DNA from 3 places in the Paraburkholderia sp. FW306-02-B genome. Region 1 is predicted to be linked to each of the others. Evidence: predicted binding sites of a transcription regulator. Region 1 holds the regulator's gene; each other region holds the start of a gene.

Region 1 (7,621 bases):
GCTGCCACCTGAATCGTGACTTTGCTGATCGGCAGGCCGAGCACGTCGACGGTTTGGCTTTCGAGCGGCAACCGCTGGAATTCGCCGTCAGGACGGCGCACCAGTTGCACGATCAGCTTCAGCTTCATTTTGCGGCGTACCGCGGTTTCGCCGAAGATCGTCTTGATGTCGAGCAGCCCGAGGCCACGCACTTCGAGCAGGTTTTGCAGCAGCGGCGGGCAGCGCCCTTCGACGAAATCCGGACCGAGGCGCACGAAATCCACCGCGTCGTCGGCCACGAGGCCGTGGCCGCGGCTGATCAGTTCCAGCCCGAGTTCGCTCTTGCCGAGGCCCGAATCGCCGGTAAGCAACACGCCCATGCCGAGGATGTCGAGGAATACGCCGTGCAGCGTGGCGCGCGGCGCCAGAATGCGCGACATGTAGAGGCGCAGGCTGTCGATCACCGCAGCGGCGGACATCGGCGTGGTGAAGAGCGGTGTCGACGAACGCGTGCAGCGCAGCACGAGTTCCGGCGGCGCGGCGACGCCGCCCGCCACCACGAGAAACGGCGGTTCCAGCGCGATCAGTTCGGCCATATGGCGCGAGCGGTCTTCGTCGGTCTGGCGCTTGTAGTAGTCGATTTCGGCGTCGCCGAGCACCTGAATCCGGTTCGGGTGGATCAGGTTCAAGTGGCCGACAAGATCGGCGCTCGACGTGGCATTGGCGACCGATTCCGAAGAAAAGCCGCGCTCCCAGCCTTCATGCCCCGTCAGCCAGCTCAGCTTCAGCGTGGCGGCGTTGTCGTCGAAAATGCTCTGGGCGTTGATGCTGGACGTATCCATGAGTCAGTGACTCCAGTGTGGGCCGCTTGCCCGGCAAGGTATGGCCGCGCTAACGCGGACCGCGCACCGTGCAGGGCTGAACCCGCAAGCTCGCGGGGAACCGGCGTGCGGATAACCGCCGATGCATCAAGGTTGCCACTGAGTGAGCAGGCGATGCAACGCTTCGCGATTTTCTTCCGTGTGCAGCCGCTCGCGGGCTTCGCGATCGGACAGCAACTGGGCGATCTCCGAAAGAATTTCGAGGTGTTGCTGGGTGGCCTGTTCAGGCACCAGCAGGAAGATCAGCAGCGAAACCGGCTGACCGTCGGGCGATTCGAAGGGGATGGCTTCGGCGAGGCGGACGAACGCGGCGAGCGGCTGCTTCAAGCCTTTGATCCGGCCATGCGGAATCGCGACGCCTTCACCAAGCCCCGTCGATCCGAGGCGCTCGCGCGCAAACAGATTGTCAGTGACCGTGCTACGGGCGATGCCGTTCTGGTTCTCGAAAATCAGGCCCGCTTGCTCGAACACGCGTTTCTTGCTGGTGACCGATAGTCCGACGACGACGTTCTCGAGGGGAAGAAATTTGGCTAAACGATTCATGTTGACAGGCGAAAACGTGGCCTGGGTTCTCCTCGCTGGGGCGTTTGAGTGGTGTTCCATTCGTTTTGATGCTCACGGCGATGTGCATTGGAGTCCGACAGCGCAGGACTCCGGCCGACCGACTTCCGTTTGAGCTCGCTTGACCCCGATGGTAACCGGAACATTATAGAACAGGGTAGGCACGGATGGTGCGGCGCGCCATCGATGCGTGATGGGTTTGTTCGATGGGTACAACGATCGCGGCGCCGCAGCCCGAGACGGGGCTCGCACGGGCTTCAAAAGCGGCCCAAGATCAACCCGGGAGTGGCCCAGAAACGAAAAACCGCCCGGTTTCGGGCGGTTTAGCTGGGTAAGGAAAACCTTCCAATTTTCCTTATTGCGGCGGCACGTCAACTTGCGGCGCCAGCGGCTGGTACTTGATCGCCTCATGCTGATGGCCCTGCAGACGATCTTTGTGGCGTATCACTTGCCGGTCGAGCTTGTCGATCATCAGATCGATCGCAGCGTAGAGGTCGCTGTCACAGCTCTCGACAAAGATATCTTTACCCTTCAAATGCAGGTTGATTTCAACCTTTTGCCGCTTTTCCTTTTCCTTGTGGTTGTCGACCGAGAGGACCACACTGCCGTCGATGACCTGATCAAAATGTCTTAGCACCCTATCCAGTTTGGTGATCACGTATTCGCGCAACGCAGGCGTTACTTCGAGGTGGTGTCCACTGATCTGCAGATTCATAGTGCTTCTCCAAGCTAGATGCCGCTTGTTCCGCACAATGACGTAGGTCCGGTCGATCGTCGGCTTGCCTGAGTCGCCCCCCGGTGACTGACTTCTGGCAGGTCGCATCGGCCGGCCTGTCCGCCAACTGCGGAGCGGCCGGTAAATGCCCGCCGCGGGAGGCGACGGGCTACAGAGACTTGCGCAGGTTGACTGCCGGAATCTTGAGCGCTTCGCGGTACTTCGCAACGGTACGCCGTGCGACCACGAAGCCCTGTTCCGCCAGCAGTTCGGCTATGCGGCTGTCTGAAAGAGGAGATTTCGGGTTTTCCGCTCCTATCAGTTGCTTGATGAGCGCGCGAATCGCCGTGGAGGAGGCCGCGCCGCCCGTGTCGGTTGAGACGTGTGACCCGAAGAAGTACTTAAATTCAAGCGTCCCGAATGGGGTCAGCATGTATTTACCGGTTGTCACACGCGAGACAGTCGACTCGTGTAGGCCCAGCGTATCAGCAATTTCCCGCAAAACCAAGGGGCGCATGGCAATTTCGCCGTGCACAAAAAAGCTCTTTTGACGTTCGACAATAGCTTGCGCGACCCTCAGGATCGTCTCGAACCGCTGCTGGATATTCTTGATCAGCCAGCGCGCTTCCTGCAGTTGCTGGCGCAACGATCCGCTGCCCGGATCGCCCCGGTTATTGCGCAGAATATTCGCGTAAAGATGGTTGATCCGCAGCTTCGGCACGACTTCCGGGTTCAGTTCCGCCTGCCAGCCCTGTGCCGTTTTGCGCACCATGATGTCCGGCACGACATAGTCCGCTTCCGCCTTGCCGTAGGCCGCGCCGGGAAACGGCTCGAGCGAGCGTATCAACAGATGCGCATCGCGCAGGTCGTCGTCGCTGGCCTTCAGATGTTTGCGCAGGCGCGTGAAATCGCGCGCCGCGAGCAGTTCCAGATGATGGGCAACGATGTCGAGCGCGAGCGTGCGGGTAGGCGAGCCGTCGAGCCTCAGCAGCTGTAGCTTGAGACATTCGGACGCGGAGCGCGCGCCGACACCCGCCGGGTCGAAACTATGCAGCAGCGCGAGTGCGGCGTTCAACTCGTCGAGGTCGACTTCGAGCTCTTCGGGCATGTCGGCCAGCACTTCGTCCAGCGTGGCGGTGAGGTAGCCGTCGTCGTCAAGCGATTCGATCAGGAAGGTGATCAGCGCGCGGTCGCGCTGGCCCGCCTGGGTAACGCGCAATTGCGCCATCAGGTGATCGCGCAGCGAGGTGCTCGATTCGTGGATTTGCAGCGGCGGCAGATCGTCGTCGTCCGACGCGTTGCCGGAGCGGCCGTAGTCGTCGAGATTCCATTGCGACGCGTCGCCGTTACCCTCTCCCGCGAGGCCGTTATATTCGTCGACGCCCTGCGGCTCGCCGTTCTCGGCGCGCTCGCTGCTGCTGGTGGACGAGGACGACGTATTGCCCCCCATCTGGTCGGGCGGCGCCGAGGAGTTGGGCGCCTGGGCGATCAGCGAGCCGTCGGCCGCCACGCGCAGGGGACTCGCGATCCAGTCGTCCTCGTTCTCGAGGAGCGGATTCTGCGAGATCGCCATTGCGACTTCCTGCTGCAGTTCGAGCGTAGACAGCTGAAGCAGCCGGATGGACTGCTGCAGTTGCGGGGTCAGCGCAAGATGCTGCGATAGGCGGAGTTGGAGGCTGGCTTTCATGGCAAGTTGAGATTCATTGTAGAGAGTTTGCCACGACCGCGATACCTTGCGACATTCGCAATAACGCGTGCGCCGGTTTTCGGCAGCGCCGGGCGCGGGACGGCCCAGGTCAAAAGTGCGGATGTGCGGCTGCCGCAAAGGGGCCGGCGGATGATGCGCGTTCGCTCCGCCGGCAATCCTTTGTGTACTTACATGCGGAAGTGTTCGCCCAGATAGACACGCCGCACGCTTTCATTTTCGATGATGTCGCTTGGCGCACCGGCAGCCAGCACGCTGCCGTCGCTGATGATGTATGCGTGATCGCAGATGCCGAGCGTTTCGCGCACGTTGTGGTCGGTGATGAGCACGCCGATATTGCGCTGTTTCAGGAACTTGACGATCTTCTGGATTTCCAGAACCGCTATCGGATCGACACCCGCGAACGGTTCGTCGAGCAGAATGAAACTCGGATTGGTGGCCAGCGCGCGCGCGATTTCAACCCGGCGCCGCTCGCCGCCCGACAGCGACAACGCCGGATTCTCGCGTAGGTGAGCGATCTGCAGTTCGTCGAGCAACGCTTCGGTGCGGCTGGTAATGGCGTCTTTCGAGAGCCGCTTGCCGTTGTCTTCGTGCTGCAATTCCAGCACCGCGCGAATGTTTTCTTCGACGGTGAGCTTGCGGAACACCGAAGCTTCCTGCGGCAGATATGACAAACCCAGCGATGCGCGCTTATGAATCGGCAGCAAGCTGATCGACTTGCCGTCCAGATCGATTTCGCCCGCATCGAGCGGCACGAGGCCGACGATCATATAAAACGAGGTGGTCTTGCCGGCGCCGTTGGGGCCAAGCAGACCGACCACTTCGCCGCTTTTGACGTCGAGCGATACATCTTTGACGACAGTGCGCGAGCCGTAACGTTTTTTCAGGTTACGGACCGCCAGCGAACTGCTGGTGCCGGCCGGCTTGCGATTGGGGAGGGACGCGGAGGTGCTCACTGGTTCGGCGCTCCCTGGATCGTGGTGGACGGCGCGAGCGTGGCCGATGCGCCGTTCAGCGGCGCGGCGCCGCCGTTGCGCGGCGACAGCATGGCGCGCACGCGGCCGTTCGGATTGCCCGGGCCGGCGACATCCTTGCCCGCCTTCGCAGTGTAGAAGTCGCTCTGGCCGTCATACGTGATGACGCTGCCGTGCACCTGGTCCATGACCGTGGACAGGCCTTGCAGGCGTTTCACGGTGGCGTTGGTGGTCAGCGTGGTCAGATCCTGCTTGCCGTCGTAGTCGATGCGGATTGCCGTGCCGTCAATGTATTCGTCGAGGCCTTCGCGTTTCTGGCGGAAATACGACAGATTGCCGCCCGACGAAGTGCCGGTGGCGTACTGATAGCCCTGCGGGTCTTGCGTGACTTCGACGCGATCGGCCTTGATCACGATCGTGCCCTTGGTCGCAACCACGTGGCCGGTGAAGATGTTGACCTGCTTCAGGTCGTCGTAAGTCATGTTGTCCGCTTCGATATTCAGCGGCTTGTCCTTGTCGGCGCGATCCGCGTGCGCAAGCGGCGCGAAGCCGGCGAGCGGCAACGCGACAAAGAGCGCAGCGAGTCCGGCGCGGCACGCGGACAGGGTACGCGAGCGGCCGGTATCAAAACGGGGGAACGATTCGTTCATGCAGTCACGCCTGGAATGGATTACCCGGGTTGCCTGGGCGAGCTGGCGGAGCCTTCGGACGCGGCGATCGCGCCGCGCACGTTGCCGAACAGCTGCATAACCCGGGTGACGTTGTTGTAGTTCATGCCGCTGGCTGTCATCACAGACATGCCGCGCTGAAGTTTAACCGGCTTTTCGGTCTCGATCACATCGTCGTTGACCAGCACCCTGAAATGCTGCGAATCCGCTTGCATCTGCGGATCGCCGTTGCCGGCCACCCGCAGAATGCGCGCGTTGTCGTACAGATCCACGATCGAGGCATCGCCGTTCACCTTGCCGGTGTCGCCGGTCGCGGTGACGATCGGCTTGCCCGGCTGGAAGGCGCGCATGGCCGGCTTGACCAGATCGCTCAGTTCGTCGTCTTCGTAATGGATCAGGTGCGTTGCGGTCAGGCGGTATTGCGTCGAGCCCGACTGGTCGAGTTCGGAAACCGAGAAGTTGTCCGCGAAGTAGTCGGGCGTGTGCTCCTTCGGGCGCGCCACGCCTTCGTTTTGCCGCGGCATGGTGGCTTGCAGCAGCCACCACGTGATGCCGGCGAGCGCCGCCATTGCAACGAGCGGAATCAGTGAGGTCAGGCGGAACTGGTTCATCCGACGAGGCCTCGCTGTTCGCCGCTGCAGGCAGCCGCGAGAAGCGCCTCGTATTTGTGCTGCGCGCGCAGCAACGTGTCGCAGACTTCGCGCGCCGCTCCGTGACCGCCACGCGCTTCGCTCACCCAGTGGGCGCGGGCGATCACTTCAGGATGCGAATTGGCCGGCGCCGCGGCGAAACCGACCTTCAGCATCACGCCGAGATCGACCCAGTCGTCGCCCATGTAGCCGCATTCTTCCGGCGTCATGCCGGTTTGCTTCAGCAGGTCCGCGAACGCTTGGGGTTTGTCTTGCACGCCCTGATAGACATGGGTGATGTGCATTTCCTTCGCCCGCGCCGCGACGATACCCGACTTGCGGCCGGTGATGATCGCCGTTTCGATGCCGGCCTCGCGCAGCAGCTTCATGCCGTGGCCGTCCATCGAGTTGAACGCCTTCATCGTGTCGCCTTCCGCCGTAAACAGCAGGCCGCCGTCGGTCAGCACGCCGTCGACGTCGAAAATCATCAGCTTGACGCGGCTTGCGCGTTCGGTGGCGGTAAGGGGCGCGGCGGCCATCAGATCACCTTCTTCGAGAACAGATCGTGCATGTTGAGTGCGCCGATCAGCTTGCCTGCTTCGTCGACGACCAGCATCTGATTGATCCGGTGGCGCTCCATCAGTTCCACCGCTTCCACGGCGAGTTGGTCCGGGCCGATGGTGCGCGGGCCGGCGGTCATCACCGAGGCGATCGGCAAATCGCGGAAATCGCCGCTGCGTTCGAGCACGCGGCGCAAGTCGCCGTCGGTGAAAATGCCGGCGACGCGCCCTTCGTGATCGATGATCGCCGTCATGCCCATGCGTTTGGCGGTCAACTGGAACAGCGCGTCGCGTACGGTGGCCTCGGGTGTCACCTTCGGCACCTGGTCGCCGGTGCGCATCACGTCGCGTACGTAAGTGAGCAGGCGGCGGCCGAGCGCGCCGCCCGGATGCGAGCGGGCAAAGTCGTCCGAACCGAAACCGCGCGCATCCAGCACGGCGACCGCGAGCGCATCGCCGAGCGCGAGCGCGGCGGTGGTGCTGGCGGTCGGCGCAAGATTCAGCGGACATGCTTCTTTCGACACGCCGGAATTCAGATGCACGTCGGCCAGTTGGGCGAGACTCGAGGACGGCCGACCCGTCATCGCGATCAGTTTTGCGCCCATGCGCTTGATCAGCGGCAGAATGGACACCAGTTCCTCGGTTTCGCCGGAATTCGACAACGCGACGAAGACGTCGTCGGCGGTGATCATGCCGAGGTCGCCGTGACTGGCTTCCGCGGGGTGGACGAAGAATGCCGGTGTGCCGGTGCTGGCGAGCGTGGCCGCCAGCTTGCGGGCCACGTGCCCCGATTTGCCGATGCCGGAAACGACTACGCGTCCACGGCAACCCAGGATGAAATCGACCGCCCCGACGAAACCATCGTCGAGTTGATCGCGAAGCGCGCGCACGGCGTCCGCTTCGATGTCGAGCACGTCACGAGCGAGCGCGAGTGCCCGGTCGCCATTGA
Region 2 (7,621 bases), on a different contig from region 1:
GTGGTTGAGCGCAAACACGTACAGCGTGCCGCCGCGTGGAACTTTCTCCGCCGCCTTCGCCATCGGACCGCCCCAGATCGGGTTCGCGCCGCCGTAACCGGCGAGGATGGCGACATACTCCTGGCCATCGACCTCGAACACCGACGGTTGAGCGACGATCCCACTGGCGAGTTTCGGGCTTTGCCACAGCACCTTGCCGGTCGTTTCATCGAACGCGTACAGGTGGCCGTCGAGCGAGCCGCTAAAGGCGAGCCCACCCGCCGTGGTCGCTACGCCGCCATTCCACGGCAGCTTGCTCCAGTGACTCCAGACTTTCTTGCCGGTGTTGACATCGATCGCCTGCAGTTCGCCATAACCCTTGCTGCCGGGCTCCGGTTTGATTTCGAAGCCTTCGCCGAGGTACGGCAGCCCCTCCATATAGTTCACCGATTTGCCGGACAGCGACATGCACGCATGTAGCGCGGGAACGATCGCAAGATGCTTGTCCGGATCGTACGAAACCGACCACCAGTTCTTGCCGCCGAGGAAGCTCGGACAGGTTTCGATCGTGGTGCCGGCCTTCGGATATTTCGACGCGTCCTGGATCGGCGCGCCGTCTGCCGTATAGCCTGTCACCGAGCTTGCCGTGACGAAGGGCTTCGCGTAGATCAGCTTGCCGGTGCCGCGGTCGATCGCGTGGAAAAAGCCGTTGCGGTCCGCATGGATGATGGCGTCGTACTCCTTGTCCTGGTACTTGATGGTGGCGAGCACCGGCGTATTGACGCCGTCGTAGTCCCACGTGTCATGTTTCGTGTACTGGTAGTGCCATTTGAGGTTGCCGGTTTTCGGATCGAGTGCGAGCAGCGAGTCGGAGTAGAGGTTGTCGCCGGGCCGCAGATCGGCGAGCCACGGCCCGGGGTTGCCGACGCCCCAGTAGAGCGTTTTCGAGGCGGCGTCATAGGTGCCCGTCAGCCAGGCAGGTGCGCCGCCGTGCTCCTGCATGCCGTTCGGCCACGTGTCGCCGCCCTTCTCGCCGGCCGCCGGTACCGTAAAGCGCTTCCACAGCACGCTGCCATCGTCGGGATTCAACGCCGCGATGAAGCCGCGCGCGCCGTATTCCCCGCCTGCGCTGCCCACCACCAGGGCGCCGTCGAGCGCGAGCGGCGCAAGGGAGAACGCGTAGCCCAGACCCGGCTCGAACATCTGCTTGCGCCACGCGAGCGCGCCTGTCTGCGCGTCGAGCGCGGCGACGTCGCCGCTCAGCATCGCGACGTAGACGTTCTTGCCGTACAACGCCACACCGCGGTTGATCACGTCGCAGCAGGCGGTCTTGAACGATTCCGCGCCGAGCTTGGGTTCGAACTTCCAGAGTTGCTTGCCGGTTGCCGCGTCGAACGCGTACACGTTGTCCTTCGGCGTGCTCACGAACAGGTAGCGGCCATTGACGATCGGCGTGGCTTCGAAACCCTGCTGCAAATCCGCCGGGAACTTGTAGCTCCACACCTGTTTGAGATTCTTGACGTTGGCGGCGTCGATCTGCTTGAGCGGCGAATGCGCCTGGCCGTTATAGGTGCGGTAATAGGTGAGCCAACCGGGATCGCTTTGCGCGGCTGTCAAACGCTCATAGGTGACGGCGGGATAGTCGCCGGCTGCGGCAGCCGACCCGAATACCAGACTGACCGCGGCGGCCACGCCGATCGCAAGCGCCGTGGGCCGCGTCGCCGAAGTTAAACGTGCTTTCATCCTTGTCTCCTGTTGAGTTGTCGACGCGAGGCCGTGCGGCGGCGCCATCGTCTAGTGAACGCAGACTGGCTGCCGACCATTCAAGGCAAGTCGCGTGCCATTGGCAGTCGCGTCGCCGCGAGCCGTAGCGGCTCACGAAGGACGAGCGCGGCCGCGCCGTTGAACGCCCCCCGCGGCGTGACATCCGGTGTTGCACACTGGCGCAGTCGAGCGAGGATGTGTTGCTAAAAATGACAGTTGCTACGCGGGCGGATTGAACGACTCGCGCTCAATCCACTCGCCGCGATGGGTCCGCCGCACGCGGTGCACGGCATCCATACGCGACTGACGCCTATCGCGATGCGGCCAGAATCGAATGGCACGCTTCTCGCTGAACGCTCCGCACGATGAAGAGCGTCAGCACTGCGGGTGCGTGGAGGCAACGCATGCTTTCTCCATCGAGACCAGCTACACAATCATTGGAGGAGTCCAGCATGAATCACGCAGATATGCAGTTTCTCGATGTCGAATTTCCGTATGCGCGGCAGTACGCCAATTTCATCGGCGGCGAGTGGGTTCCCCCGGTGCGCGGCGAATACTTCGACAATGTGTCGCCCATCACCGGCGAACCCTTCACGTCGATTCCGCGCTCGACGGAAGAAGATATCGAGCTCGCCCTCGACGCGGCTCACCGCGCCCGCAAGGCGTGGGCCGACACCGCACCGGGCGTGCGCGCGAATATCCTGAATCGTATTGCGGACCGCATGGAGCAGAACCTGTCGCGCATCGCGGTCGCGGAAACGATCGACAACGGCAAGCCGCTACGCGAAACGCTCGCCGCCGACATTCCGCTCGCGATCGATCACTTCCGCTATTTCGCCGGCTGCATCCGCGCGCAGGAGGGCACGATCTCCGAGATCGATGCGGATACCGTGGCCTATCATTTTCACGAACCACTGGGTGTGGTCGGCCAGATCATTCCGTGGAATTTCCCGATCCTGATGGCGGTGTGGAAGGTGGCACCGGCGCTGGCCGCGGGGAACTGCATCGTGCTCAAACCTGCCGAGCAAACGCCTGCGTCGATCCTGGTGCTGATCGAACTGATCCAGGATTTGCTGCCGCCGGGCGTGCTGAACGTGGTCAACGGATTTGGCCTTGAAGCCGGCAAGCCGCTCGCGTCGAGCAAGCGCATCGCGAAGGTCGCCTTCACGGGCGAGACGACCACGGGCCGCCTGATCATGCAGTACGCGAGCCAGAACATCATTCCGGTGACGCTCGAACTCGGCGGCAAGAGCCCGAACATTTTCTTCGCGGACGTGATGGACCAGGAAGACGGTTACTTCGACAAGGCGCTCGAAGGCTTCGCGATGTTCGCGTTGAACCAGGGTGAAGTGTGCACGTGCCCATCGCGTGTACTGGTCGATGAAAAGATCTACGACCGCTTCATGGAACGTGCTTTGAAGCGCGTTGCCGCGATCGCGCAGGGCCATCCTCTCGATACGAAAACGATGATCGGTGCGCAGGCTTCGCAGGAACAGCTCGAAAAAATCCTCTCGTATGTCGATCTCGGCAAGCAGGAAGGCGCCGAATGTCTGATCGGCGGCGAACGCAACACGCTCGCCGGCGAACTGAGCAAGGGCTACTACGTGAAGCCGACCGTGTTCCGCGGCCACAACAAGATGCGCATCTTCCAGGAAGAAATTTTCGGGCCGGTGGTATCGGTCACGACGTTCAAGACGGAAGACGAAGCCCTGGAAATCGCCAACGATACGCTCTACGGTCTCGGCGCCGGTGTGTGGACGCGCGACGGTACGCGCGCCTATCGCTTCGGCCGGCAGATTCAGGCGGGCCGGGTGTGGACCAACTGCTATCACGCGTATCCGGCGCATGCGGCATTCGGCGGCTACAAGCAGTCGGGCATCGGTCGCGAGACGCACAAGATGATGCTCGACCACTATCAGCAGACCAAGAATCTGCTCGTCAGCTATAGCCAGCAGCCGTTGGGTTTCTTCTAACGCCGCCTGGTCCGGAGCGGCGTGAGGGCCGCTCCGGACGTTTCGTTTGCTTGCCGTTTGCTTGCCGTTTGCTGTCGACCGCAAACCACTCCGTTCTACTTCCACGCATACCGCAAGCACACCCCATATCCCGCGCGGCGCCGCCATCCCGAGAAACTGTTCGTTGGTTGTAGCATCGGCCGAGAACGAACGGCCAGGTCCATTGAAGAAACGAAGCGTTATATAACGCGAAGGCAAGCAGCCGTTCTGACCGCTCCCAGGTCACGCACTTTATCTACGATCAAAGCGCGAACAACCTCCCCAGATGCGGCTCGCAATCCTCCACACCTGCGAGGCGCAACGCGTGCCAGGCCATCGCGAAGTTGCTCGATATCACTGGCCTGCCGATCCTTGCCTCCAGTTCTGGAATGAGCCCGGCGACGCGCAAGCTCGTGCACGACACGAAGACGGCGTCCACGTCGGCGCTCTGTGCAAGGTGCTCGACGGCGGCTCGCAGGGACGCAGCGTCAATCCGCGCAACTTCGTTGTCGTTCGCATGCTCGAACGACGCCATACGCGTGACGCCGACACCCCGCGCCTCGATGTAGTCGCGCATATAGTCGTTGATCGCGCGCACATAGGGCGTCAACAGTGCGGCGCGCCGGACGCCGAGTGCGCGCAACGCAGCGAGCGCAGCGGTGATCGGCGTGGTGCATGCAACACCGGGACGCGCTTCGCGGATGCGCGCGAACACGTTTTCCTCGCCGATGACCATCGATGCCGACGTGCAGCCAAACGCCACGACATCGATCCGCTCGGCCGGGCGAATCAGCGCCACCGCCGGCGCAATGCGCGCGTCCATTTCCATCAGCCGTTCGGGCGTGATGTCCGCCGAGTTGTACACGCGGCTTTCGTAGAACGCTACGCCATCCTGCGTCAGCAGCTTGCGCCATTCGTGTTCGATCGTATGATCGGTGGCGAGCACCACGAGGCCAATGGCGGCACGCCGGCAGATGCCGTCGTCCAGTACGAAATCGAGTCTTGCGTAGGCGTCGTCCTGCAGTGCACTCGTGTTCATTTCAGTGTCATCCCTGTCATGTCGATCTCGGGTTGGCGACCGGCCATGATGTCGGCCAGCAGTTTCGCGGTGCCGCACGACATCGTCCACCCCATGTGTCCGTGCCCGGTGTTCAGATACAGGTTCCTGTGACGCGTGCGGCCGATCAACGGCATACCCTCTGGCGTCATCGGGCGCAGACCGGCCCAGTAGGACGGACTGTCATAGTCGGCGCCGCCGGGGAACAGTTCGCGTGCGGCCTGCAGCATGGTCGTGAAGTCGGCGGGCGTGTGGCGGGTGTCATAGCCGGCGAATTCCGCGGTTGCAGTAAAGCGCAGCCGCTGGCCAAAACGCGCCCACGCCACGAGGTGGTTCTCATCGACGCCGCCAAGATCCGGCGGACGGTGATCCGGCCCGACCGGGAAAGTGGCCGAGTAACCTTTTACCGGATACACCGATAGCCGATAACCCAAGGGGCGCGCAACGATCGGCGACCAGCAACCGAGCGCCAGCACGAACTCGTCACCTCGCATGAGTCCCGCCGGCGTATGCACGCCGACTATCCGGTCGCCGGACGCCTCGATTGCACTGATCGGCGTATCGAATTCGAAACGCACGCCAAGGCGTTCGCACGCCGTCTTCAAGGCGCGGGTGAACAGGTGCGCATCGCCGCTCTCGTCGGTTGGGCAATAGATTGCGCCGGCAATCCTGTCGCGCGCAGCGCCAAGCGCCGGTTCCCGCGCGACGACCTGCGCCGCATCGAGCGTTTCGAGCGGCAGGCCGTTGTCCTTGAGGATCGACATGTTCCGCGTGCCGCGCGCGAAAGACGCTTCGTCGCGATAGAGATACAACAGGCCGCGGCTGATGCGGTCGTATTGCAGATTCTCGGCGGCAGTCAGCTGTTGCAGTTGGGTCTGCGCGTAGCGGCAGAGCCTGACCTTGCGCGTCGTGTTCACGCGGGAGCGCTCCGCCGTGCAGTTTCGCAGGAACTGGAGGCACCAGATCCACATGTGCGGGTCCGCGTTGAGCTTGAGCCGCAGCGCCTGCCCTTCGACGAAAAGCGACTTCAGCAGGATTTTCGGCGCACGCGGAGACGCCCAGGTATACGAATGTCCCGGCGCGACCAGCCCGGCGTTGGCAAAACTGGTCTCGAGCGCGACGCCCGGCCGGCGCTCGATCACCGTGACCTCACGGCCCTCTTTCGCGAGGTACCAGGCGGCCGTGACGCCTGCGATTCCGCCCCCCAGCACTACGCTTTTCATGCGTGACTCCCGTGTCGACCGGAGTTAGCGCTTTAGCTGTCGACCGGAGTTCGCGTGTCGGCTGGAGTTAGCGCTTTAGCGCTTACTCCAGCCCCATAGCGCGTTACTCCGATCCCATGCAAAGCTGCTAGCCGTTCAAATATAGCGCCGGCGACACTTCGAATGGTGGTTTATACGCGGATACCCTATCCCGTCCCATGTGCGGCGAGACCTATCATGAAAGGAGCACTTTCGTAACGGCGCCGCGATGAGCCTGCCAGACAAGCCGTTGATCTGGCGGATCATGCAGTGCACGCGAACGCACGTTTTCGTCCGTTTTCTGATGTCACCGGTCTATCCGCGTGGCGGATCGCTTCGATCCCTTTCACAATAAGGAGCCGCTAACATGATTGCTCAGAAGAATGGCACGCCCGACGCAGTTCGCGTTTTGCGGCGAACGACAATCGCGGCCATGGCCGCTCTGGCCGTGCTCGCCGGCACGGTCCCAGGTTTGGCGCGAAGCCAGGGCGCCACCATCAAGATCGGCGTGCCGGTGCCGCTGTCGGGCAGCAGCGCCAATGCCGGCCAGGACATCGTCAACGGCGCCAAGCTGGCCGCCGCCAAAATCAATGCGGCTGGCGGCGTGCTCGGCAAGCAGATCGAGCTAGTGCCGGAAGACGACGCCTGCGACGCGCAGACAGCGGTGCAAGCGGCGCAAAAACTCGTCGATGCAGGCGTTGTCGCAGTGGCCGGCGGCTACTGCTCCAGCGCGGCGCTGCCGGAATTGACGACATTTCACCGCGTCGGCATTCCCTACGTGATGGACGCGTCGACCAATCCCAAACTGACCGAGATGGGCTACGAGAACGTGTTCCGCACGATCGGCCGTGACGACGAGCAGGGCCCGTTCGCGGCCAACTTCATCAAGAACTTCCTGCACGCGAAACGTGCGGCGGTCATCAACGACAACACGACCTATTCCAAGGGCCTCGCCGACAACACGGTGGAAGCCCTGAAGAAGAACGGCGTCGATGTCGTCTACGACGATGCGATCACGCCCGGCCAGATGGACTACTCGCCGACGCTGACCCATGTCGCCTCGCTGAAGCCGGACGTCATCTATTACACCGGCTATTTCGCCGAAGCCGGGCTGATGGTGAAGGAGGCGCGGCAACTGGGCCTGAAGATGACGCTGATGGGCGGCGACGCCACCAACGACCCCACATTGATGAAAACAGCCGGCCCAGCGGCTGACGACATGGTCATCACCACGGCGCCGCTGGCGCAGTTCCTGAGCGCCGCGCACGGCTATGTCGACGACTATACGAAGGCCTACGGGCAAGGGCCCGGCCCCTATTCCGTCTACGAATACGATGCCGTCGGGGTCACCGCAAAAGCGATCGCGAACGCAAAATCGACGGCGCCCGCGGCGATCAGTGCTGCCCTGCACAAGATCTCGGGCTACCAGGGCGCAACTGGGACGATCGGCTTCAACCCGAAAGGTGACCGCAGCAACGCGGTGTATATCGTGATCACCGTGCGCGGCGGCAATTTCACGCCTTACCAGCGGCTTGATTCAAGCGGGCACTGGGTGGCGATGAAGTAGGCCCTGTCGCGCGCCGCGCCCG
Region 3 (7,621 bases), on a different contig from region 1:
CCGCATTCGCGGCGTGTAGGAAATCCCCTACACGCCTTCGCACTCGCCTACCCGAAGTTCGTTCGCCGCCGATTCTATTTCGAGACAGCGCGACCGATACTTTGAGTCATGAACTCAAGCCCGGCCCAGCAAGCACTGCGCGTCTTCCTCGTTGAAGACGCGATTCCGATCAGACAACGCATGGTCGCGCTCCTTGGCGCAATCGACGGTGTCGAGATTGTCGGCGAAGCCGAGGAACCCGGCGCCGCGCTCACCGGCATCGACGCTACCGGCGCCGACGTCGTGGTCATGGATTTGCGCCTGATCGGCGGCACCAGCATGGAACTGCTGCAGGGCCTCGCGCGGCGCATCTCGCGGGTGATCATTATCGTGCTGACGAATCACTCAGGTACGTGGTTCAGGCAAGCGTGCCTCGCGGCCGGCGCGCAGTACTTCTTCGACAAAACGAACGAATTCGATCTTGCATGCAGCACGATCACGCGGATTGCCCACGAGCGTTGCGCGCGTGGCCTCAATGATTCAACTAGCTAGGAGCACACCATGTCTGACGTCGCCGAATATTCCGAAATCATGCCGCTTCAGCGTGTCTCGCGGCCGGCTTCAGGCAATTCCGCGCTCGCAACGTCAGTGCCGACTCGCCGCGCCGCGCGCTGTTCAAACTGCACGCTGCGCTCGATCTGCATGCCACAAGGCTTGACGCCAGCCGAACTGGAGCGCATCGAGTCGCTGATCTGCGTTTCCCGCACGATCAAACACGGTGAATCGCTGTACCACGCCGACGATTCGTTCCAGAGCATCTATGCGGTCCGCGCCGGCTCGTTCAAGACCGTCGTCATGCATCGCGACGGCCGCGAACAGGTCACCGGCTTTCATCTGGCGGGCGACTCGCTCGGTCTCGACGGTGTCTGCTCAGGCCGGCACAGCTGCGACGCGATAGCGCTCGAGGACAGCAACGTCTGCATCATTCCGTTCCATCTGCTCGAAGTCATGTGCCGTGAGGTGAAGGTCGTGCAGCAGCACGTCCATCGTCTGATGGGCGGCGAGATCGTTCGCGAGGCGAGCCTCATGATGCTGCTCGGCACGATGTCCGCCGACCAGCGGGTCGCCGCATTCCTGCTGAACCTGTCTGGAAGGCTCAAGACACGCGGCTATTCGCCGGCGGAATTCAATTTGCGCATGACGCGCGAGGAGATCGGCAGCTACCTCGGGATGAAACTCGAAACGGTCAGCCGCATGTTTTCAAAATTTCAGAAAGACGGCCTGGTCGATACACACGGCAAGCAGATCAGGATTCTCGACCTCGAGGGCCTCGCGCGCATCTAGTCCGGGCAGAGCATGCACGGCTCGTCACCGCTGTTCGACGCGATACCGCTGCGCGCCACTGCCATGGACGAATCGTCGGACGGAAGGAGAAACATTGCCTTGATATGAGTCAATCGCGGGCACGGCACCGCCTTTACACTGAACTCGCAACCCTTCCTGGAGTGTGTCCCGTGAACGCCCCGCCCCTGCGCTATCTCCCTGCAAGCGCACTTACGCTGTTGCTGGCAGCAAGCGGCGCAGCGCTCGCCCAGTCCGAGCCGACGGCGCTGGTCGATCAACAGCATTGCATGTTCTGCCATACCCGGGACGCGCCTTTTCTCGCGCCGTCGTTTCAACAGATCGCCAACCGTTATCGCGGCGTGCCGAACGCCGACGTCATGCTTGAACACAAGCTGCGACTTGGCGGCAAGGCCCACTGGGGCGATATGGCAATGCCTTTGGCGGCGGAGCGTGGCGGCCCGTTGACGTCCGGGGATGCCCACACGTTGATCCAGTGGGTTTTGAGTCAATAGGCACCCCGCTTGTTTGCACATGTTCGCACCATGCACGGAGAACATCATGCGCCTCACCATCCACCTCGACACGTTCGACCGTGTCAATCCCATGGCATTCGTCATCCTGTGGCTCGACAAAGACACGCGCCAATGGTCGCGCGAGGGGCATATGGGGCTCAAGTTGCCCGAATGGGGCGCCTTGCACGTCGATTGCGGCAACACGCTCGTCTGCGGACCGCACGATTCGACGCCCTGTTGCATACTCGAAGGGCTCGATCTGAACGCCGGTTCCGGACCATTCGAGGGCGAGACCGGACGTGCGCAATGGTGCTCCGATGCGGGCAGATCGCTGATGACGGGTCATTGGCACGTGCAATGTGTCGACAATGAAAGCACGCAGCCGGAAGACGGCATCTTTGCCGCCGATGACAGCGAATAAGCGTTGCCGCCCCGGCCACCAGGGTCGAGTACTACTGCGGGACTGATTGCCGGTCCTGACCGTGTATCAGGTATCGTCTCCCGCGGTAGGGTTCAGCAGGATGACGAAGCAGGCAACACCGGCAACCAGCGCCGCCGCGCCAAAGCGAACGAAGTCCGTACTATCGAACAGCAGGCCGCGGATCAATGCCGTCAAACCGGCTAATGCGACAAAAACGGCAACCGCCGCCACGACGATCCTCGGTTCTGCCCGGACCATGATTTCTCCCTTGGCTCAAGGCGAGTGATTTCGCATCGACGCGGCTGTTCGCGAGCCGTCGATCACGAATTGATCATCGATCCAGCCAAGGTATTGTTATTGATTTGCATCAAGGTCTGGATACTTCACTTCATTTGCAAGCGGGTCTCGCAAAACCGAGGGACCATTCAACAGGAGAAAGCCGACCAGCGCTCGGCGCCGTTCTTCTCTTGATATGGATCAAGCGCATCGCCGGCCTGACCGTCATAGTCGACTTACGCCCACGCTGATTCATCGAAAACATCGAGATTAAGCGGTCCGGCGTTCCGACGTTCGATCGTGATGTGACCGTTGTGGGGCACCCGTCTTGACGTCTTCAAGACCGCCGCGCAATCGATGTCCACCACGGGCGCCCCGTTCTCACGAATGGAGTGCCGGATCTGGCGCGCGATTTGCTTAAAGTTGCACCCATACGGTTCTGGCGAATGACCAGACCTGACTCGCAGGAGGAGACAATGCGCGATGATGTCCATCACGCCACGACGGCAGTCGCACCGCGTGAAGCGGCCTGGCTCACGCCATCCATTCAGAAATCACACGAGCGCTCGCAGACATTCGGCTTGAGTGCCTCGATGCGGCCGGACTACGACGTCCTGCCGGCCGCGGAACTCGCGTTGAAGCTGGAGCAAAGCCGCATTCTGTGCGCGCATGCCACCCCGGTGATGGAAACGCTGCACGAACAGATCGTCAACACGCAGAGCATGATCGTGCTGACCGACGCCGAAGGGCTGATCCTTCATTCGATCGGCGACGATGACTTTCTGCGGCGAGCAGAGAAAGTCGCGCTGCGCCCGGGCGCGAACTGGGCGGAAGACCGGCAAGGCACTAACGCAATCGGCACGGCGCTCGCGGAGCGATGCCCGACGGTCGTGCATGGCGCGCAGCACTACCTGGCAGCCAATCGCTTCCTCACCTGCTCCAGCGTGCCGATCCTCGATCCGTACGGCGATCTGATCGGCGTGCTCGACGTCACCGGCGACCATCGCAGCTACCACCAGCACACCATGGCGCTGGCGAAAATGTCCGTGCAGATGATCGAGAATCATTTATTTACCAACACCTTTCGCGAAACCTTGCAAATTGCCTTTCATGGGCGGCCCGAATTTCTCGGCACCTTGATGGAAGGCATCGTCGCGTTCACCTGCGATGGCCGCTTCCTGTCGGCCAATCGCAGTGCGCAATTCCAACTCGGCCTGCCGCTCGCCGGATTGCGCGCGCATACCCTGTCGTCGCTATTCGGCCTCACCAGCGCGCAACTGATCGACCGTTTGCGCGTCAGCCGGGACCGGCACCTGTCGCTGAATCTGAACAACGGCACAGTAGTTTGCGCGCACGTCGAGTTCCGGCGTGTCACGCGCGTCGACGACGGCTGGCCGCCGGAGGTGCAACGCGAAGCACGACCGGCGCACCGGGCCGAGCCGCCACCGCCGCCGGCCGCGAGCGCACTGTCGAGACTCAGCTATCTGGACACCGGCGACCCGCAGATCGCGGCGGTGATCGCCAAAGTCCGCAAGGTGATCGGCAAGGACATTCCGATCCTGATTACCGGTGAGACGGGTACCGGCAAGGAACTGCTCGCCCAGGCGATCCACAACGACTCGCCGCGCCGCGCGGGTGCGTTCGTCGCGGTCAACTGCGCGTCGATACCGGAAACGCTGATCGAATCCGAGTTGTTCGGCTATGAAGAAGGCGCCTTCACCGGTGCACGGCGCAAAGGCGCTGTCGGCAAATTGCTGCAGGCCAACGGCGGCACCTTATTTCTCGACGAGATCGGCGACATGCCCTATCCGCTGCAGGTGCGGCTGCTGCGCGTGCTGCAGGAGCGGCTGGTCAATCCGCTCGGCTCCGCGAAGTCGATTCCGGTCGATATCGCCATCATTTGCGCAACCCACCGCGATCTGCGTGAAATGATCGCGCAGAACCGCTTTCGCGAGGATTTGTATTACCGCCTGAATGGGCTGGTGGTGAAATTGCCGCCGCTGCGCGAGCGCACGGATCTGTCCGCCGTGATCCAGAAGATGCTTCAATGCGCGTCTTCCGAAAGCGCTGACGGGCAGCGTCTGAGCGTCGCCGATGAGGTGATGACGCTGTTCGAGCGATGTGCATGGCCCGGTAATTTTCGCCAGCTCGGCAATCTTCTGCGGACCGCCGCCGCCATGGTCGATGCGGACGGCCAACTCCGGCGCGAGCATCTGCCCGACGACTTCTTCGACGACCTGCGCAGCGCTGCCGCCGCGCCTGCGGGCCCCACGGAAACCTTACCGCTATCAAGCGGGCGGCTGGAGGACGTCGCAGCCAGCGTCATCGCCAGGACGGTTGCGCAGCACGGCGGCAACGTGTCGGCCGCCGCTCGCGCGCTCGGCGTCTCGCGCAATACGATCTATCGCAAGCTACCCGCGCAAGGCCCGGACAACGCCGACGACGCGGTCTGACCGCTTGCGTCACAGGTGCTCCAATTTGCAACAGTGGTGTACTCGAATTGAACAGCGCGTTGTTTGCCGCGCCGGGTCGGATGGTCCGTTTTTGCGCGGCAAGGAGTGCGCTCGTGTCCAACAATGCATCCGTTCGGGATGCAAAACGCTTTTGGGGAGTCGAGTGCGTCCGAAGCACCGCTTGACACGCCCGGCATAGACCTTGCGTTTGATCGATATGACCGCTTCCTCGATGCGGTTCCTCAATCACATGTCGTATCCAAGGAGACAGCCATGCAATGGACCACCCCCGCCTATACCGATCTGCGTTTCGGTTTTGAAATCACGATGTACATCGCCAATCGCTGAAGCATCGAAGAAGCGCCGCCCGCCTCTCGCAGTGAGTGAGCGTGCGCGGTGGCGCCCGGAGCATGGCTCATGAAGATCAAGATTCTTGGCTCGGGTGCGGGCGGCGGACTGCCGCAATGGAACTGCAACTGTGCGAACTGCACCCAGGCCCGCAACCAGACCGGCGGCGTGTTGCCGCGCACCCAATCGTCGATTGCAGTGAGCGGGAACAGCGTGGACTGGATTCTGATCAACGCATCGCCGGATCTGCTCGCACCGTTGCGCGCGAATCCGGAACTGCAACCCGCCCGCTCGATCCGCGACAGCGGCATCGCCGCCGTCGTGCTAATTGACGCGCAGATCGATCACGTCACCGGTCTGCTGATGCTGCGCGAACGCACGACGCCCCTGCCGCTGTATGCCTGCTCACCCGTGTTCGACGACCTCTCGACCGGCTTGCCGATCGTGCCGCTGCTCGATCATTTCTGCGGCGTCGAGCGTCACGAGATCGCGCTCGAACAACCCTTCACGGTCGCGCCGGTGGAGGGCATCCGCTTCACCGCGTTGCCGATCGAGAGCAAGGCGCCGCCTTATTCGCCGCGCCGCGCCGAAGCCGCGCCCGGCGATAACATCGCGCTGCTGATCGAGAACGTCGCCACAGGTGCGCGCGTTTTCTATGCGCCGGGTCTCGCGGCCGCGCCGGAAGCCGTGCTCGAAGCGATGCGCTCTGCGCAACTCGTGCTGGTCGACGGCACCTTCTGGTCCGCTACGGAGATGATCGACCTCGGTCTGTCCACTCATCACGCGGCGGACATGGGCCATCTTGCGCAGTGCGGCTATCAGGGTCTGCCAGGCATGGTCCAACTGCTCGACGCGCTGCCCAATGCAACGCGCAAGGTGCTGATTCACATCAACAACACCAATCCGATTCTCGACCCGCATTCCGCCGAACATGCCGTGATACGCGCCCGCGGTATTGAAGTGGCACGCGACGGAATGCAATTTCAGGTATAGCCATGAACGCCCCGCTGCCCACCGCTGTTGCCCACACCGCCCCCTGGCCGCCGGGCGAATTCGAAGCGCGCCTGCGCGCGCTCGGCGCGCACTATCACATTCATCATCCGTTCAATCAGCGAATGAACAGTGGCCAGTGTTCGCCAAAGCAGATTCGCGGCTGGGTTGCAAACCGCTTTTACTATCAGATCAACATCCCGCTCAAGGACGCCGCGATCCTGTCCAACTGCGACGACCGGCAGACGCGCCGCCTGTGGATCGAGCGGCTGCACGATCACGATGGCTACGGCGGCAACCCCGGCGGTATCGAAGCGTGGGCGCACCTCGCCGACGCGGTTGGCATCGACCGTAACGCATTGTGGTCACTCGAACAGGTGCTGCCCGGCGTGCGCTTCGCGGTCGACGCCTATGTCAATTTCGCGCGGCGGGCGCCGTGGCAGGAGGCGGTCTGCTCGTCGCTCACGGAGATGTTCGCGCCGCAGATCCATCGCGACCGACTGGCCGGCTGGCCGGACCTCTATCCGTGGATCGACTCGCACGGGTTGCAGTACTTTCGCAGCCGCATTCCGCTCGCCCAGCGCGATGTCGAGCACGGGCTCGCGGTCACGCTCAGCCACTTCAAGACACTGGACGCGCAACAGCGTGCCCTCGACATCCTGCGCTTCAAGCTCGACATTCTCTGGTCGATGCTCGACGCCATCGAAAAGGCGTACCCCGTATGAACGCCCCACACCTCGACCACTACGCCAGCCTGCGACCGCGTCTGCGCACGATGTTCCGCCTGCAATGGGAAGACGCGCAGGATGCCTACGTATTGCTGTACCCCGAAGGCATGGTCAAGCTCAATCCGAGTGCGGGCGAAATTCTCGCGCGCTGCGACGGAACCCGCGAACTGGACGACATCATCGGCGAACTGGAAGATCTGTTCGGTGCGTCGGACCTTGCCGCCGACGTGTATCGTTTCATCGACCACGCGCGGCAACGCGGCTGGCTGGACTGACATGACCATGCCGACCGGCACCGCGCCCGAAACCGCGGGCACTCGCCCTTCCCCGCCGTTGTGGCTGCTGGCTGAACTCACGTACCGCTGCCCGTTGCACTGCGCGTTCTGCTACAACCCCGTCGACTTTGCCAGTCACGGCGCAGAGCTCGATACCGGCAGCTGGCGCGACGTGATCACGCAGGCGCGCGCCCTGGGCGCCGCGCAAATCGGCTTCTCCGGCGGTGAGCCGCTGGTACGCGACGACCTCGAAACGCTGGTCGAGCATGCGCGTGGATTGGGCTTCTATACGAAT

Evidence for each region. The regulator sigma-54, encoded in region 1, starts transcription at its own class of promoters, with help from an activator protein. The targets are predictions, from matches to a motif close to TGGCANGNAANCTGCTTT.
Region 2: a site for sigma-54 is predicted at 1,805-1,822, ahead of AC3WOG_RS30155 (methanol/ethanol family PQQ-dependent dehydrogenase). Genes of this name have one in related genera too.
Region 3: a site for sigma-54 is predicted at 5,177-5,194, ahead of pqqA (pyrroloquinoline quinone precursor peptide PqqA). Genes of this name have one in related genera too.

What each region holds. Positions count from the first base shown of each region.
Region 1 covers NZ_JBYSXZ010000001.1:478,816-486,436, forward strand. Annotated here, with positions in the region: gene hprK (HPr(Ser) kinase/phosphatase) at 1-821, opposite strand, end outside; gene AC3WOG_RS02155 (PTS sugar transporter subunit IIA) at 948-1,463, opposite strand; gene hpf (ribosome hibernation-promoting factor, HPF/YfiA family) at 1,777-2,136, opposite strand; gene AC3WOG_RS02165 (RNA polymerase factor sigma-54) at 2,306-3,823, opposite strand; gene lptB (LPS export ABC transporter ATP-binding protein) at 4,012-4,797, opposite strand; gene lptA (lipopolysaccharide transport periplasmic protein LptA) at 4,794-5,465, opposite strand; gene lptC (LPS export ABC transporter periplasmic protein LptC) at 5,486-6,094, opposite strand; gene AC3WOG_RS02185 (KdsC family phosphatase) at 6,091-6,651, opposite strand; gene kdsD (arabinose 5-phosphate isomerase KdsD) at 6,651-7,621, opposite strand, start outside.
Region 2 covers NZ_JBYSXZ010000002.1:1,993,092-2,000,712, reverse strand. Annotated here, with positions in the region: gene AC3WOG_RS30155 (methanol/ethanol family PQQ-dependent dehydrogenase) at 1-1,722, opposite strand, end outside; gene adh (aldehyde dehydrogenase) at 2,196-3,716, shown strand; gene AC3WOG_RS30145 (maleate cis-trans isomerase family protein) at 3,997-4,773, opposite strand; gene AC3WOG_RS30140 (D-amino acid dehydrogenase) at 4,770-6,014, opposite strand; gene AC3WOG_RS30135 (branched-chain amino acid ABC transporter substrate-binding protein) at 6,466-7,599, shown strand.
Region 3 covers NZ_JBYSXZ010000002.1:2,003,069-2,010,689, reverse strand. Annotated here, with positions in the region: gene AC3WOG_RS30215 (response regulator) at 109-531, shown strand; gene AC3WOG_RS30210 (helix-turn-helix domain-containing protein) at 541-1,323, shown strand; gene AC3WOG_RS30205 (c-type cytochrome) at 1,542-1,835, shown strand; gene AC3WOG_RS30200 (DUF3564 domain-containing protein) at 1,882-2,256, shown strand; gene AC3WOG_RS30195 (DUF2964 family protein) at 2,323-2,514, opposite strand; gene AC3WOG_RS30190 (sigma-54-dependent Fis family transcriptional regulator) at 3,009-4,985, shown strand; gene pqqA (pyrroloquinoline quinone precursor peptide PqqA) at 5,259-5,333, shown strand; gene pqqB (pyrroloquinoline quinone biosynthesis protein PqqB) at 5,403-6,326, shown strand; gene pqqC (pyrroloquinoline-quinone synthase PqqC) at 6,329-7,048, shown strand; gene pqqD (pyrroloquinoline quinone biosynthesis peptide chaperone PqqD) at 7,045-7,326, shown strand; gene pqqE (pyrroloquinoline quinone biosynthesis protein PqqE) at 7,328-7,621, shown strand, end outside.